Regions from separate parts of the Cupriavidus sp. FW306-01-F10A genome, predicted to be linked through region 1. Evidence: predicted binding sites of a transcription regulator. Region 1 holds the regulator's gene; each other region holds the start of a gene.
What was found. The regulator sigma-54, encoded in region 1, starts transcription at its own class of promoters, with help from an activator protein. The targets are predictions, from matches to a motif close to TGGCANGNAANCTGCTTT.
Positions count from the first base shown of each region.

Region 2: the regulator sigma-54 is predicted to act here: its motif matches at 3,330-3,347, upstream of AC3WLF_RS30880 (circularly permuted type 2 ATP-grasp protein).
Region 3: the regulator sigma-54 is predicted to act here: its motif matches at 3,213-3,230, upstream of urtA (urea ABC transporter substrate-binding protein).

Region 1 is NZ_JBYSYA010000004.1:113,784-119,123, forward strand. Features, by position in the region: gene AC3WLF_RS07815 (PsiF family protein) at 1-24, opposite strand, end outside; gene hprK (HPr(Ser) kinase/phosphatase) at 187-1,158, opposite strand; gene ptsN (PTS IIA-like nitrogen regulatory protein PtsN) at 1,241-1,696, opposite strand; gene hpf (ribosome hibernation-promoting factor, HPF/YfiA family) at 2,153-2,503, opposite strand; gene AC3WLF_RS07835 (RNA polymerase factor sigma-54) at 2,552-4,033, opposite strand; gene lptB (LPS export ABC transporter ATP-binding protein) at 4,168-4,968, opposite strand; gene lptA (lipopolysaccharide transport periplasmic protein LptA) at 5,037-5,340, opposite strand, start outside.
Region 2 is NZ_JBYSYA010000043.1:16,504-21,843, forward strand. Features, by position in the region: gene AC3WLF_RS30870 (transglutaminase family protein) at 1-561, opposite strand, end outside; gene AC3WLF_RS30875 (alpha-E domain-containing protein) at 609-1,562, opposite strand; gene AC3WLF_RS30880 (circularly permuted type 2 ATP-grasp protein) at 1,630-3,105, opposite strand; gene AC3WLF_RS30885 (gluconokinase) at 3,440-3,946, opposite strand; gene edd (phosphogluconate dehydratase) at 4,096-5,340, opposite strand, start outside.
Region 3 is NZ_JBYSYA010000002.1:96,757-102,096, forward strand. Features, by position in the region: gene urtC (urea ABC transporter permease subunit UrtC) at 1-104, opposite strand, end outside; gene urtB (urea ABC transporter permease subunit UrtB) at 104-1,747, opposite strand; gene urtA (urea ABC transporter substrate-binding protein) at 1,903-3,159, opposite strand; gene cyoD (cytochrome o ubiquinol oxidase subunit IV) at 3,516-3,884, opposite strand; gene cyoC (cytochrome o ubiquinol oxidase subunit III) at 3,884-4,528, opposite strand; gene cyoB (cytochrome o ubiquinol oxidase subunit I) at 4,534-5,340, opposite strand, start outside.

The DNA of each region.
Region 1 (5,340 bases):
GCACATCGCGATCAGTTTCTTCATGCTTGCTCTCCTGGGTGTGGAAAACTTCATGGCCGCTCGCCATTGCCGGCGTTGCAGCTTCCGTAACGGGCGCGATGCCCATTACAGCACAAAACGGAGCATGCCTGAAGAACGTTGACGTTCTGCGTCAACGTCGTTGTAAGCAAATGAAAACGCTGGCGCTCAGAGCAGGCGGCCCTGGCCGCGCGAAACCGCATCGGCCTGCATCGCGGCGCGCTGCCGGTCCATGAAGTCGCGCAGCGTATCGATGCCGCGCAGGCGCAGGATGGTGTTGCGCACCGCTGCCTCGACCAGCACGGCCAGGTTGCGCCCGGCCGCCACCTGGATCTTGACCATGTGGATGGGCAGGCCCAGCACATCGAGATATTGCGAATCGAGCGGCAGCCGCTCGAACTCGCCGTCATTGCGGCGCACCAACTGCACCACCAGCTTGATCTTCATCTTCCGGCGCACCGCGGTCTCACCGAAGATAGTCTTGATGTCGAGCAGGCCCAGGCCGCGTACTTCAAGCAGGTTCTGCAGCAGCGGCGGGCAGCGGCCTTCGATGAAATCCGGCCCCAGGCGCACGAAGTCTACGGCATCGTCGGCTACCAGCCCGTGGCCGCGCGAGATCAGTTCCAGGCCCAGTTCGCTCTTGCCCAGGCCCGATTCGCCCATGATCAGCACGCCCATGCCCAGGATGTCGAGGAATACCCCGTGCATGGTCACGCGCGGTGCGGAGATACGCGACAGGTACAGGCGCAGGTGGTCGATCACCGCGGCCGACGACACCGGCGTGGTGAACAGCGGCGTGGACGAGCGCGTGCAGCGCAGTTCCAGGTCGGGCGGCGGCTCCATGCCGTCGGCGATCACCAGGAAGGGCGGCTCCAGCAGGATCAGCTCGCCCATCTGGCGCTTGCGGGTCTCGTCGTCGAGCCGCTGGTAATAAGTGATCTCGGGCTTGCCGAGCACCTGGATGCGGTTGGGGTGGATCAGGTTCAGGTGGCCCACCAGGTCGGCGGCGGAGGTGGCTTCGCGGGCGAACTCCACGTCGAAGGCGCGGTCTGCACCTTCCAGGCCGGCCACCCACGAGAGTTTGATGTCGGCTGCGTTGTCGTCGAAGATGGACTGGGAGGTGACGCCGGTGAGTTCCATGCGGTATGACTGGTGGGGCGGTTTTGCGAAGCGCCTTGGCGCCTGCCCGGTCTGGTGCCGGCCCGCTTGGGGGATCAGGGGATCAGGGATGCCATGCGATCAGCAACTGATGGACGGCATCGGGCGTGGGCAGCGTGGCCAGCCCTTCACGCATGTCGCGGTCGGAAAGCAGTTGCGCGATTTCGGATAGGATTTCCAGGTGCTGCTGCGTAGCCTGTTCGGGCACCAGCAGGAAGATCAGCAGCGATACCGGCTTGCCATCGGGCGATTCGAACGGAATTGGTTCGGCCAGGCGCATGAACGCGGCCAGCGGCTGCTTCAGGCCCTTGATGCGGCCGTGCGGGATTGCCACGCCGGCGCCCAGGCCGGTGGATCCAAGCGACTCGCGCGCGAACAGGTTGTCCGTCACGATGGCGCGCGCCACACCATGGTTGTTCTCGAAGAGGAGCCCGGCCTGCTCGAACACACGCTTCTTGCTGGTGACGCTGACGTCGAGGGTGATGTTGCCGGGTGGCAGCAATTTGGCCAAACGATTCATGGGCGATGCGCAGGATTTCAGTTAGCGGGCGGACCGCCCCGCCGGGCAGTGGGCTGGCTCCGGCCTGCCGTTGGCCTGGCCGGAGGCGTCCGGCCCATTATAGAGCAGCGACTACTCCCGCATTGTGCAGCGCAACGGGGCAAGCCGGTGCAGAACGATACATGGTGATGCAATCGTGCCTCCGCGGCGGGGAGCCGGTGCACCGGTGCGGGGCACGGCCAGGATTCCCTCTCTTTGTATGGCGCAGCATACACCTTGGCGCTGCGCTTGCGAACACCCTTGCTCATTCGGGTGAAAAGCATTGGCTCCGGCGCCACAGCCGGGCCGCGCCGCCAGTGCGGGCGCGGCATGCCGGCGGCAACCGGGAACGCGAGGGCGCAAAAAAGCCGCGCTTCGTGGCGCGGCTTGCCTGTTCAATCCTGATTCAGCAGCCCGCTGCGGGGCTGCCGGGCACGGTCATTGCTGCATTTGCGCTGCGGCCATCTGGTACTTGACCGCTTCGCGGTCGTGGCCTTGCACGCGATCCTTGTAGCGGATCACCTGACGGTCCAGCTTGTCGACGAGTGCGTCGATCGCTGCATACAGGTCTTCGTGATGCGCTTCGACAAAGATGTCCTTGCCCTTGAGATGTAGATTGATTTCCGCGTACTGACGCCGGTCCTTTTCCTTATGGTTGTCGACAGAGAGCAGCACACTAACGCCAATGACTTGATCGAAATGCCTGACGATTCGCTCCAGCTTCGTTTCCACGTACTCACGCAGAGGGGGCGTGATGTCCAGGTGGTGTCCACTGATCTTGAAGTTCATAGCGCTTCTCCTTCTGAAAGAGCCTCACCAGGCAGGCGGTGGGCTCGGCTACAAAGACTTGCGGAGATTGACTGCGGGGATCTTCAGGGCTTCGCGATACTTGGCAACGGTGCGGCGTGCGACAACGAAGCCTTGTTCGCCCAGCAGTTCGGCAATGCGACTGTCGGAAAGGGGATTCCTCGGGTCTTCGGCTCCTATCAGTTGCTTGATCAAGGCGCGGATGGCCGTTGATGAAGCCGCGCCACCGGTTTCGGTGGACACGTGGCTGCCGAAGAAGTACTTCAGTTCGAAAGTACCCATCGGCGTTGCCATATATTTATTGGTCGTCACCCGGGAGATGGTTGACTCGTGTAAACCCAGTGTATCGGCAATCTCCCGCAAAACCAAGGGGCGCATGGCGATTTCGCCGTGGCTGAAAAAGTTCTTTTGACGCTCGACAATGGCCTGCGAGACACGCAGGATTGTGTCGAACCTCTGCTGGATGTTCTTGATCAGCCAGCGCGCCTCCTGCAGCTTCTGCTGCAGCCCGGCGGTGCCGGACTCACCCTTCGCGCCACGCAGGATTTGTGCATACATGTCATTGATGCGCAGCCTCGGCATCACATCCGGATTGAGCTGCGCGATCCAGCCGCCGCCACCCTTGCGCACGAACACGTCCGGCACCACGAAGTCCGCCTCCGGGCGGCTGTATGCATGGCCGGGGTAGGGCGCCAGCGAGCGGATCAGTTCGTGTGCGGACTTCAGCGCCGCTTCATCGACCTGCAGCGCCTTCTTCAGCCGCGTGTAGTCGCGTACTGCGAGCAACTCCAGGTGGTTGGTCACGATGTTCAGGGCCAGTTCGCGCTGCGGGTGCGTCAGGCGCCGCAACTGCAGGGCCAGGCACTCGGCGGCGTTGCGCGCGCCCACGCCGGGCGGGTCGAAGCTCTGCAGCAGCGTGAGGATGGCGTGGACTTCCTCGATCTCGAACTCGAGTTCTTCCGGCAACTCCGTGCAGATCTCCTCAAGCGATGCGCTCAGGTAGCCATCATCGTCGAGTGATTCGATCAGGAAGATGGCCAGGCCCTTGTCGCGCGCGGAGATCTTCAGCGGCGTGAGCTGTTCCATCAGGTACTCGCGCAGCGTGGGCTCGGCTTCGCGCAGCTGCATCGGCGTTTTTTCATCCTCGTCGCCCTGGGGGCGGCGGGCAAAGTCGTCCAGGCTCCAGTCGCCGCTGCCATAGTCGTCGCCGTTGCCGCTGTCGCCATAGCTGTCGTCGTCAGCCGCGCCATCGGCGCGGGCCTCGCCATTGCCCTGCGGCTCTGCCGGCGCGGGCGCCGGTGCGCTCTGCAGGTTGACCGAGCCGTCGGCCGCAACGCGCAGCGGGCTTTCGATCCAGTCGTTCTCACGTTCGAGCAGAGGGTTTTCCGTCAGCGCCTGTTCGACCTCTTGCTGCAGTTCCAGCGTGGAAAGCTGCAGCAGCCGGATCGACTGCTGCAGTTGCGGGGTCAGGGCCAGATGCTGGGAAAGGCGGAGCTGTAGCGACGGTTTCATGCGACCTATTCTATGCGCATCTTTCCGTTGTTGGAACGGAAATTGCTATCGCTTATGCGGTCTGATCGCTGCTGGCTGTGGCAGGCCCACGTGCGCCCGCGAATAGGCCTGCCGCTCCATGGCAGGCCGCTGCATCACATGCGGAAGTTCTCGCCCAGGTAGACGCGCCGCACTGCGTCATTGGCGATGATTTCCTCGGGCTGGCCCGCGGCCAGCACCGTGCCTTCGCTGATGATGTAGGCGTGGTCGCAGATGCCGAGCGTCTCGCGCACGTTGTGGTCGGTGATCAGCACGCCGATATTGCGCGCCTTGAGGAAGCTGACGATGCGCTGGATCTCGCCCACGGCGATCGGGTCCACGCCGGCGAAGGGTTCGTCCAGCAGGATGAAGCGCGGCGACGACGCCAGCGCGCGCGCGATTTCCACGCGGCGGCGCTCGCCGCCCGACAGCGACAGCGCCGGGTTGTTGCGCAGGTGCGCGATCTGCAGGTCGTCGAGCAGCGAATCGAGGCGGCGCTCGATCTCGGCCTTGGCCAGCGGCTTGCCCTTGTCCAGCTGCAGCTCCAGCACCGCGCGGATGTTCTCTTCGACGTTGAGCTTGCGGAATACCGAGGCTTCCTGCGGCAGGTACGACAGCCCCATGCGCGCGCGCTCGTGGATCGGCAGGCCGCTAATGTGGTCGCCGTCGAGCACGATATCGCCTTCGTCCAGCGCCACCAGGCCCACGATCATGTAGAACGACGTGGTCTTGCCCGCGCCGTTGGGCCCGAGCAGGCCGACCACCTCGCCGCTCTTCACGTCGAGCGAGACGTCCTTGACCACCGTGCGCGAGCCATAGCGCTTCTTCAGGTGGCGCACGACCAGGGTGCTGCCGCCGGCAAGGACGGTGGAGGCTTCGACGGAAGGCTTGTCGGCGATGGTTGCGGTATCGGTCATTGGCACAGTCTGGCGTTCAGGCGTTTCCGGCGCCGGCCGCATGCGATGCACGCAGCCGGCGCCAGGCGTCAGGGTTTGTTGGCAGGCGCGGGCGCTGGCTTCAGGTCCAGCGGCGAGCCGCTGCTGCCCGTGGCGCCGGCCTTCTGGTCCTGGCGCGGCGACAGCACCGCGCGTACGCGGCCGGACGGATTGGCGGCCGCGGCGTCGCCGCTGCCGCCGCCGGCAGCCGTGTAGAACTCCTTGCGGCTGTCGTAGGTCAGCACCGCGCCGCGGATCTCGTCGACCTGCTTGGCGCCCTGCAGGCGCGCCATGCGGGCATTGCCGATCAGCTTGGAGTACTCCTGCTTGCCGTCGTACTCGATGCGGTCGCCC
Region 2 (5,340 bases), on a different contig from region 1:
GCACGCCGCCACCATCACCTGCGCCTGGTCCTGGCACACGCCGCTGCCCAGGCTGAAGGCTTCGGCCGCCGAGGTGCCGACGTCGGTGGTGTTGGGCTTGTAGCGCACCCGCTCCGCAATTCCCTGGGCCAGCGCCAGCAGCGCCGGAATCTCGTGCCCGGCCGCCAGGAACGGTGCGGCAAACGCCTGCATCTCCGGCGGTGCCGAGGTCAGTGGCGTGCTGCCGAGGAAGTACAGCGGCGACACCCGGGATTCGCCGGGGGGCGGAGCGTCGCAGAACGCATGGTGGCCGTCCCGGTCGAGGTCGCCATGCGGCGGCAGCACTTCCACCTCGCCGCTGGCTTCGATCGAGATGGTGCCGGTCGGTCCGGCCACCGTGAAGTTGTGCACGATATTGCCGAAGCCGTCGCGCGCCGCCGACGGATTGCCAGGCGCAACCAGTTGCCAGCGGTGCACCGTCTGCAGCGGGCCCGAACGCGGCTCGAGCCGCACTTCGTGCACGCTGCGGCGCACCGGCTCGGCGTAGCGGTAAACAGTATGGTGGTGGATCTTGTATTTCACGGTATCAGGGCGCGGCGGCGGCACATGGAGCCTGCCGGCGGCCCATTTCAGGCAGCCAGCAGCGGCACGAGGAAGTCCCGGCTGATGCCATTGCCGAGATCGCCGATGCGCTCCAGGAAGCTGGTCAGGTACGCGTGCAGGCCGACCGCGAAAATATCGTCGATGCGCGCGTACTTCAGGTCGGCGTGGAGTTTACCAGCCTGGCGCTCGGTTTCCGCCGATTGCTGGTTGCGCACCGTATGCAGGATGGCCACCACCTCGTCCATGCTCGACACCAGCGAGCGCGGCATGTCGGGCCGCAGGATCAGCAGCTCGGCCACGCGCTGCGGCGTAATGACCGCGCGATAGACCTTGCGGTAGACCTCGAAGCCCGATACCGAGCGCAGCACCGCGGCCCAGTGATAGAAATCGTTCTGGTCGCGGTTGGCATCGCTCTCGTCGCTGCCCGATGCCTGGAACTTGACGTCGAGGATCCGCGCGGTGTTGTCGGCGCGCTCCAGGAATGTGCCCAGCCGCATGAAGTGGAAGGCATCGTCCTTGAGCATGGTGCCGAACTGGACCCCGCGCGCCAGGTGCGAGCGGAACTTGACCCATTCAAAGAACGCCGACGGGTCTTCCTTCAGCACGCCGTCGGCGATCAGGCGCTGCACCTCCAGCCAGGTGGTGTTGACGGTCTCCCAGACCTCGGTGGTCAGCGAGCCGCGCACCGCGCGCGCGTTCTCGCGCGCCGCGCGCAGGCAGCTCATGATGGACGAGGCGTTGGTCATGTCGCGCACCATGAAGTCGATCACATCGTCGCGCGACAGCAGTCCGTACTTGTGGTCGAAGACGTCGGTCAGCTCGGAGATATCGAGCATGGCCCACCAGCCCTGCTCGGCCACCTCGGCCGATTGCGGCAGGAGCGAGGTCTGGTAGTTGACGTCGAGCATGCGCGCAGTGTTCTCCGCGCGCTCGGTGTAGCGGGCCATCCAGAACAGGTGGTCGGCGGTGCGGCTCAGCATGTGGGCTCTCCTGGCGTGGCGGCGGTCGCCATGGCGGTCGTTGCGGCGGTCATCACGTGGTTCGCGTTCATCGTTCCAGCACCCAGGTGTCCTTGGTGCCGCCCCCTTGCGAGGAATTCACCACCAGCGAGCCTTCGCGCAGCGCCACGCGGGTCAGCCCGCCTGGCACCATGCGCACCTCCTTGCCCGACAGCACGAACGGGCGCAGGTCGATATGGCGCGGCGCGATGCCCGACTCCACATAGGTCGGGCAGGTCGACAGCGCCAGCGTCGGCTGCGCGATGTACTGCTCCGGGCGCGCCTTCACCACTTCGCGGAAGGCATCGATCTCGGCCCGCGTGGCGGCCGGGCCGACCAGCATGCCGTAGCCGCCGGCGCCGTGGGTCTCCTTGACCACCAGTTCTTCCATATGGTCCAGCACGTACTGCAGGTCGTCCGGGCGCCGGCACATATAGGTCGGCACGTTGCTGAGGATGGCCTCTTCGCCCAGGTAGAAGCGGATCATGTCGGGCACGTACGGATAGATCGACTTGTCGTCGGCCACGCCCGTGCCGATGGCGTTGCAGATGGTCACGTTGCCGGCGCGGTAGACCGACAGCAGGCCGGCCGCGCCCAGCGAGGAGTCGTGGCGGAACACCAGCGGGTCGAGGAAGTCGTCGTCGACGCGGCGGTAGATCACGTCGACGCGCTGCGGGCCCTGCGTGGTGCGCATGAACAGGTGGTCGTCCTCGACGAAGAGATCGCTGCCTTCGACCAGTTCCACGCCCATCTGCTGCGCCAGGAAGGCATGCTCGAAGTAGGCCGAGTTGTACATGCCCGGCGTCAGCACCACCACGGTGGGATCGGCAATGGCCTGCGGCGACACCCCGCGCAGCATGTCGAGCAACAGGTCAGGATAGTGGGCCACCGGCGCCACGCGGTTGCGCGCGAACAGGTCCGGGAACAACCGCATCATCATCTTGCGGTTTTCCAGCATGTACGACACCCCCGAGGGCACGCGCAGGTTGTCTTCCAGCACGTAGAACTCGCCCTCGCCGGCGCGCACCACATCGATGCCGGCCACGTGCGCATAGATGTCGTGCGGCACGTTGACGCCTAGCATCTCGGGCCGGTACTGGGCGTTGTTGTAGATCTGGTCGGGCGGGATCACGCCGGCGCGGATGATGTCCTGGCCGTGGTAGATATCGTGGACAAAGCGGTTGAGCGCGGCCACGCGCTGGCGCAGCCCTTTTTCCAGCAGCGCCCATTCGCTGGCCGGGAAGATGCGCGGGATCACGTCGAACGGAATGGTGCGTTCGGTGCCGCTGTTGGCTTCATCCTTGTCGCCGTAGACGGCAAAGGTAATGCCCACGCGCCGGAAGATCAGGTCGGCCTCGGCGCGCTTGTTGCCCATCGTGCCTTCAGACTGCCGCGCCAGCCAGTCAGCGAAATGCCGGTAATGCGCGCGCACCGCGCCTTCAGGCAATGCCTGCCCCGCCTGGATAACCCATTGCGCCCTGTCCGTGCGCCAGTCCAGCATCTCGTCGAAATACCGCCCCGCCATGATGGCCGTTCCTCCATGTCGCGGGCTTCCGGTGCTACCGCTTCACTGCGACTTCGGGGTCGCTACCGGCTGCCCTGGTTTTGCCCTGGCTTTCCTGTCCCCAGCCCGCCGCGCCTGCCCGTTCGGGACGCTCACGGCGATACTGTCGAGTCACTGGCCCTTTCAGCATACCCGTACCGGCGAAACCCGCAAGCTGGCGGGTGCCGGCCGGCACGGAAAGTGAACTAGCAAGATGTCTGCCAGCGCACGCAAAAACGGCCGCCAGCCAGGCTGGCGGCCGCTTGCGGGCTGCACGGGCACGGGGCCGGCCGGAACGGTCGGCGAGGTCAGCAGGTCAGCGCGCCGCGGCGGCGCCCTGCGGCACCGTGGCCTGCAGGATGGTGGCGACCAGCGCCTCGGGCGACTGGCGGATGTCGAGCACCAGCGCGTCGCTGGGCTCTTCCAGCGTATCGAACTGGCTTTGCAGCAGGTCGGGGTTGAAGAAGTGTTCCGTGCGCGCGGACAGGCGCGTGCCGATCAGCGATGCATCGCCCTTCATGAAGACGAAGGTCACGCCGCCGTCGGGCGGGGTCAGCCGGTCGCGGTAGGCCTGGCGCAGTGCCGAGCAGGTGAACACATGGGTGCGGCCTTCGGCCCGGGCCGCGTCGATGGCTGCGCGCATGGCCGCCAGCCACGGCCAGCGGTCTTCGTCGGTCAGCGGGACGCCGGCGTGCATCTTGGCCTTGTTGGCGTCGCTGTGGAATGCATCGGCGTCATGGAAGCCGCAGCCCAGTCGCTGCGCCAGCAACTGGCCGACCGTGGTCTTGCCGCTGCCGGAAACGCCCATCAGGATATAGATCATGTCTGCTCCGTCGGTCTTGGTATCGGATGGTGTCGCCATCCTTGTCTGTCCTTGTCGGTCCAGCTGGACGTCCTTGCGGCGGCGCAAAGACGCCCGGGGGCGCTGCCGCCCCGCAGGGAACTTCAGGGGAAAATCGGCCTCAGGCCTGGCTATTGTGCGACGGTTTGCGCCGCTGCGGTACGTTGGCGCCCGCCTGCGCCGGCCCCGGCATCCGCCTCGGACAGGTCAAGTGCGCTGCCGCCCTCTTCCGCGATGCGCGCGTGGCGCCGGAACAGGCCGAACAGGCCGCGCCCCAGGCTGAATTGCGCGAAATCGTCGTCCGGCGCCGCGGCCAGCTCGCGCGCCGCGAATTCGCCTTCGTCGCCCAGCCACTGCAGCGTGCCGGCAACGGCATCGACACGGATGCGGTCGCCGTCGCGCACGCGCGCGAGCGCGCCGCCGGCCAGCGCCTCGGGGCCGACGTGGATCACCGCCGGCACCTTGCCCGACGCGCCGGACATGCGGCCGTCGGTCACCAGCGCCACCTTGTGGCCGGCGTCCTGCAGCGCGCCCAGCACCGGGGTCAGGCGGTGCAGCTCGGGCATGCCGTTGGCATTCGGCCCCTGGAAACGCACGACCGCGACCAGGTCGCCGGTCAGCTCGCCCGCATCGAAGGCCGCCTGCAGCGCCTCTTGCGCATCGAACACCCGCACCGGGGCTTCGACCACGCGGTGCTCCGGCGCCACCGCCGAGACCTTGATCACGCCGCGGCCCAGGTTGCCCTGCATCAGCCGCAGCCCGCCCTCGGCCGAGAAAGGCTCCGCGGCCGTCGCCAGCACCTGTGCGTCGCCGCTGTGCGCCGCGCCGTCGCGCCAGCGCAGCACGCCGTCGGTCATCACCGGTTCCTGCGCATAGCGGGCCAGCCCGGGGCCGGCCACGGTCTGCACGTCCTCGTGCAGCAGGCCGGCCTGCAGCAGTTCGCGGATGACGAAACCGGCGCCGCCCGCGGCATGGAAGTGGTTCACATCGGCCGAGCCATTCGGGTAGACGCGCGCCAGCAGCGGCGTGATGCGCGACAGCAGGTCGAAATCGTTCCAGTCGATGACGATGCCCGCGGCGCGCGCCATCGCCACCAGGTGGATGGTGTGGTTGGTGGAGCCGCCGGTCGCCAGCAGGCCGACCATGGCGTTGGCAATGGCGCGTTCGTCAACAATGCGCGCCAGCGGCAGGTATTCGTCGCCGCGCGCGCGCAGGGCGATCGCGCGTTGCGCGGCCGCCGCGGTCAGCGCATCGCGCAGGCCGCTGTCCGGGTGCACGAAGGCCGCGCCCGGCAGGTGCAGGCCCATGATTTCCATCAGGAACTGGTTGCTGTTGGCGGTGCCGTAGAAGGTGCAGGTGCCGGCGCCGTGGTAGGC
Region 3 (5,340 bases), on a different contig from region 1:
AGCGCCGCAAGCACCAGCCAGCCGCGCGGCGAGAACAGCGCCTGCCGCTCCGGCACCGCTAGCCGGAACGCGGTGGCGGAAGAATTCGATTGGACTCGCTGCATCATGCCTCCGCGCTGCGCCCCTTGAGCGCGAAAAGTCCCTGCGGCCGCTTCTGGATAAACAGCACGATCAGCACCAGGACAAAGATCTTGGCCAGCACCGCGCCATAGAAGGGCTCGATGAACTTGTTGATGATGCCCAGCCCGAAGGCGCCGACGATGGTGCCGGCCAGCTGCCCGACGCCGCCCAGCACCACCACCATGAACGAATCGATGATGTAGGCCTGGCCCAGGTCGGGGCCGACATTGCCGATCTGCGACAGCGCGCAGCCGCCCAGCCCGGCAATGCCGGCGCCGAAGGCAAAGGCGTAGCTGTCGACCTTCCAGGTGCGCACGCCGACGCAGGCCGCCATGGTGCGGTTCTGCGTGGTGGCGCGCACGAACAGCCCCAGCCGCGTGCGGTTCAGCACCGCCCACGCCACCGCCACCACCGCAAGCGCGAACAGGATGATGACAATGCGGTTGTACGGGATCACCAGGCCCGGCATCCATTCGATGCCGCCGCTCATCCACGCCGGGTTGGCCACTTCCACGTTCTGCGCGCCGAACAGCGTGCGCACCGCCTGCATCAGCAGCAGGCTCACGCCGAAGGTGGCCAGCAGCGTTTCCAGCGGGCGGCCGTACAGGTGGCGCAGCACCAGCCGCTCCAGCACGAAGCCCACCAGCGCGGCGGCCAGGAACGAGGCCGGCAGCGCCGCCGGCAGGTACCAGTCGAACGCACCCGGCGCGTAGGCGCGGAACAGCGACTGCACCACGTAGGTGGCATAGGCGCCGATCATCAGGAATTCACCGTGCGCCATGTTGATGACGCCGATCAGGCCATAGGTGATGGCCAGCCCGAGCGCGGCCAGCAGCAGCACGCTGCCCAGGCTCAGGCCGGCGAACAGGTTGCCGATCAGCTCGGCGCGGCGCTGGTCGCTGCGCAGCGTGTCCAGCGCCTGCTGCGCGGCCAGGCGCACGTCGGCATCGGGCTCGCGGTAGTTGCCGGCGCTGTCGCGCTCCACCAGCGGCGCCAGCTTCTGGCGGCTCTGCGGGTTGCTGTCGCTGCCGAGGATGCGGATGGCTTCAAGCCGCGCGTCATGCGCTGCGGGGTCGGCCGGCTCGGCCAGCACCAGGTTGGCCCAGATCACGTCCAGGCTGGTGCGCAGGCCGGCATCGGCCTCGTTCTTGCGCGCGGCTTCGACCGCGGCGCGCGAGGCGCTCTCGGGCTGGTCGCGCAGCGTGGCGATGGCCTGCGCGCGCACCGCGATATCGGGCGACTGCAGCAGCAGGCTGCTGGCGGCGCTGTCGACCAGCGCGCGCAGGCTGTTGTTCAGGGTCAGGGATTCGAGCTCGTCGGCTTTCACCGCGACCGGCTTGCCGGTAATGGCATCGACGGTCTTGCCGCCATCCTGGCGCACCATGCCGACCGACGGCGCATATTGCAGCGCGTCGTCCTGCAAGGCCTTCAGGATCGGACCGGCCTGTTCCGGCGAGGCCTTGGCCAGCGCGGTCAGCGCCGCGGTCTTGGCATCGAAGTCGTCTTCGGCCAGCGGCTTCAGCTCGGCCTGCGTCAGCGCCGCGGCCCACGGCGCAGCCGCCAGCAGCAGCGCCGCCAGCAGGGCGTGCAGCCATGGCAGGATGGAAACGGATAAGGGATTGCGCATAGGTGCTGGCGAGTTGCGGAATGAGTGTTTGGGGAGAAGGCAGGTGTCCATGACGAAGCGCTTGCCATCTGGCTGGCAAGCGCCTGCCCTCTCCCCCAGCCCCTCTCCCGCAAGCGGGAGAGGGGAGCCAACCGGCAGCGGGTGGCCCGGCTTACTTACATCACCTTGTCCGGCTTGCCTTCGTTACCCGCGATGAACGGGCTCCACGGCTGCGCGCGCACCGCCTTCGGCGTCTTCCACACCACCGAGAACTGGCCGTCGCCCTTCACTTCGCCGATCATCACCGGCTTGTACAGGTGGTGGTTCTCGCCCATGGTCAGCGTGAAGCCGTCCGGTGCCTTGAAGGTCTGGCCGTACATGGCGGCGCGCACCTTGTTGGTGTCGGTGGTGCCGGCCTTCTTCACGGCCTGCGCCCACATATGGATGCCCACGTAGGTGGCTTCCATCGGGTCGTTGGTCACACGCTTGTCGCCGCCGGGCAGGTTGTTGGCCTTGACCCATGCCGCCCACTGCTTGCGGAAGGCGTCGTTCTCGGGGTTCTTGACCGACATGAAGTAGTTCCATGCGGCCAGGTGGCCCACCAGCGGCTTGGTATCGATGCCGCGCAGTTCCTCCTCACCCACCGAGAACGCCACCACCGGCACGTCCTTGGCCTTCAGCCCGGCGTTGCCAAGTTCCTTGTAGAACGGCACGTTGGAGTCGCCGTTGATGGTGGAGATCACCGCGGTCTTGCCGCCCTGCGAGAACTTCTTGATATTGGCGACGATGGTCTGGTAGTCGCTGTGGCCAAACGGGGTGTAGACCTCTTCGATGTCCTTGTCGGCCACGCCCTTGCTCTTCAGGAAGGCGCGCAGGATCTTGTTGGTGGTGCGCGGGTAGACGTAGTCCGTGCCCAGCAGGAAGAAGCGCTTGGCGCCGCCGCCTTCCTTGCTCATCAGGTATTCCACCGCCGGAATGGCCTGCTGGTTGGGCGCTGCACCGGTGTAGAAGACGTTCTTCGACATCTCTTCGCCTTCATACTGCACCGGGTAGAACAGCAGCGAGTTCAGCTCTTCGTAGACCGGCAGCACGGATTTGCGCGACACCGAGGTCCAGCAGCCGAAGGTCACCGCGACCTTGTCCTTGGTGATCAGCTGGCGCGCCTTTTCCGCGAACAGCGGCCAGTTCGAGGCGGGATCCACCACCACCGGCTCCAGCTTGCGCCCCAGCACGCCGCCGCTCTTGTTGATCTCGTCGATGGTCATCAGGGCCACGTCCTTCAGCGACGTCTCCGAAATGGCCATGGTGCCGGACAGCGAGTGCAGGATACCGACCTTGATCGGTTCCTTGGACTGCGCCATGGCCAGCGGGCTGGTACCGATCATTGCCGCGGCGGCTATCGCCGACAGCTTCAGCATGTCACGTCGTTGCATTTGCAGCTCCCGTTTATGGTGTTAGTCAGGGACTACGCTCCCCGGGTGATGCTTCTGCAACTAGCGTGCCATGGAGGCAGGCCGCCTGATACCCACCGCACCCCCGGCAGATGGCGTGCTGGCGCGGCGCGCAGGCGCTGCCGCCGCCCACGATCGCGCATCCGCACCAGAGCAGTGCAGGCGGCGCACGCACCACTCCCGTGCATCTGCGCAATTCCGTGCGGGCGGCATGCGCAAGGCACCAGGCGCTGCGCGTCCCCGCACCAAGGCCGGGCGTCATGCCCCAAGGCAGGCGACGGGCAAAAAAAAACGGGGCCCCTTGCAGGGCCCCGCTCTCGATGCCAGGACGTTGGTCCTTACATCACCATCATGTTGGCATTCAGGTTGTGCATGATCCACAGCGAACCCGCCACCACGATCACCAGGATCAGCGCCGTGAACAGCAGCGCGATCACGTTGCTGCGCTGCTCGGACGACGTGTCCAGGTGCAGGAAGTACTTCAGGTGGACCAGGATCTGGACCGCGGCCATGCCGAGGATGATCCAGAGGATGGTGCCCTTGTCCATGCTGCCGTCCATCACGAGCTTGAACGGGACCACGGTCAGGATCACGGCCAGGATGAAGCCGATTGCGTACGACTTGAAGCTGGCGTGGGTGTCATGACCCGCGTGCGAGTCGTGCGAATCGTGGGCGCCGTGCGCCGCCGGTGCGTTGTGTTGTGCCATCACAGATGTCCCATCAGGTAGACCACGGTAAACACGCCGATCCAGACCACGTCCAGGAAGTGCCAGAACAGCGACAGGCACATCAGGCGCTTGCTCAGGGTCGGGGTGATGCCCTTCTTCGACAGTTGCCACATCAGCACGATCATCCACAGCATGCCGCTGGCGACGTGCAGGCCGTGGGTGCCGACCAGCGTGAAGAACGACGACAGGAACGCGCTGCGGCCCGGGCCGGCGCCTTCGGCGATCAGGTGATGGAATTCGTTGATTTCCATCGCCATGAATGCCGCGCCCAGCAGGAACGTGATGCCGAGCCACACCTGCACGCGGCTCAGGCTGCGGTTCTGCAGCGAGATCATCGCCATGCCGTACGTGATCGAGGAGAACAGCAGGATGAAGGTCTCCACCAGCACGTAGTTGAGCTCGAACAGCTCCTTCGCCGACGGGCCGCCTGCCAGTTCGCCGCGCAGCACGGCGAAGGCCGCGAACAGTCCGGCGAAGATGATGCAGTCGCTCATCAGGTAGATCCAGAAGCCATACACCGTATTGGCACTGGTATCGTGGTGCGCATGGTCATGGCCATGCGCGTCGGCTTTGGCCGGTGCGCCGGCCTGCGCGGGGATGCGGTCTAGGACTTGAGTCGACATGGTTCTCAGGCTTGCGAAGCAATGCGCTGCAGATGGCGCGTTTCGATCTGCTCGACCTCGGTGGCCGGCACGTAGTAGTCGATATGGTCGTCGTTGCTGCGGTGGATGAACGCCCACACCATGCCCACCAGGCCAACGATGGCCATCCACCAGATATGCCAGGTCAGGGCAAAGCCGAACACCAGGCTGAAGGCGCCGATGATGAAGCCCGCGCCCGTGTTCTTGGGCATGTGGATCTTCTCGTAGCCTTCGGTCGGCAGCGTCTCGCCACGGGCCTTCATGTCGGAGAACGCGTCCAGGTCACGCACCACCGGGGTGTGCGCGAAGTTGTAGAACGGCGGCGGCGACGAGGTGGCCCACTCCAGGGTACGGCCGCCCCACGGGTCGCCGGTCACGTCGGCCAGCTTCTTGCGGTCGCGGATCGACACCACGATCTGCAGCACCTGGAAGAAGATGCCCAGCGCCACGAACACCACGCCGACCACGGCCAGGTACAGCCACGGCGTCCAGGCCGGGTTGTCGGTGTGGTTCAGGCGGCGGGTCATGCCCATCAGGCCCAGCACGTACAGCGGCATGAAGGCGAAGTAGAAGCCGACCAGCCAGCACCAGAAGGCGCACTTGCCCAGCCGCTCGTTCAGCGTGAAGCCGAACGCCTTCGGCCACCAGTAGGTGATGCCGGCCAGGTAGCCGAACAGCACGCCGCCGATGATCACGTTGTGGAAGTGGGCGATCAGGAACAGGCTGTTGTGCAGCACGAAGTCAGCGGCCGGCACGGCCATCAGCACGCCGGTCATGCCGCCGATCACGAAGGT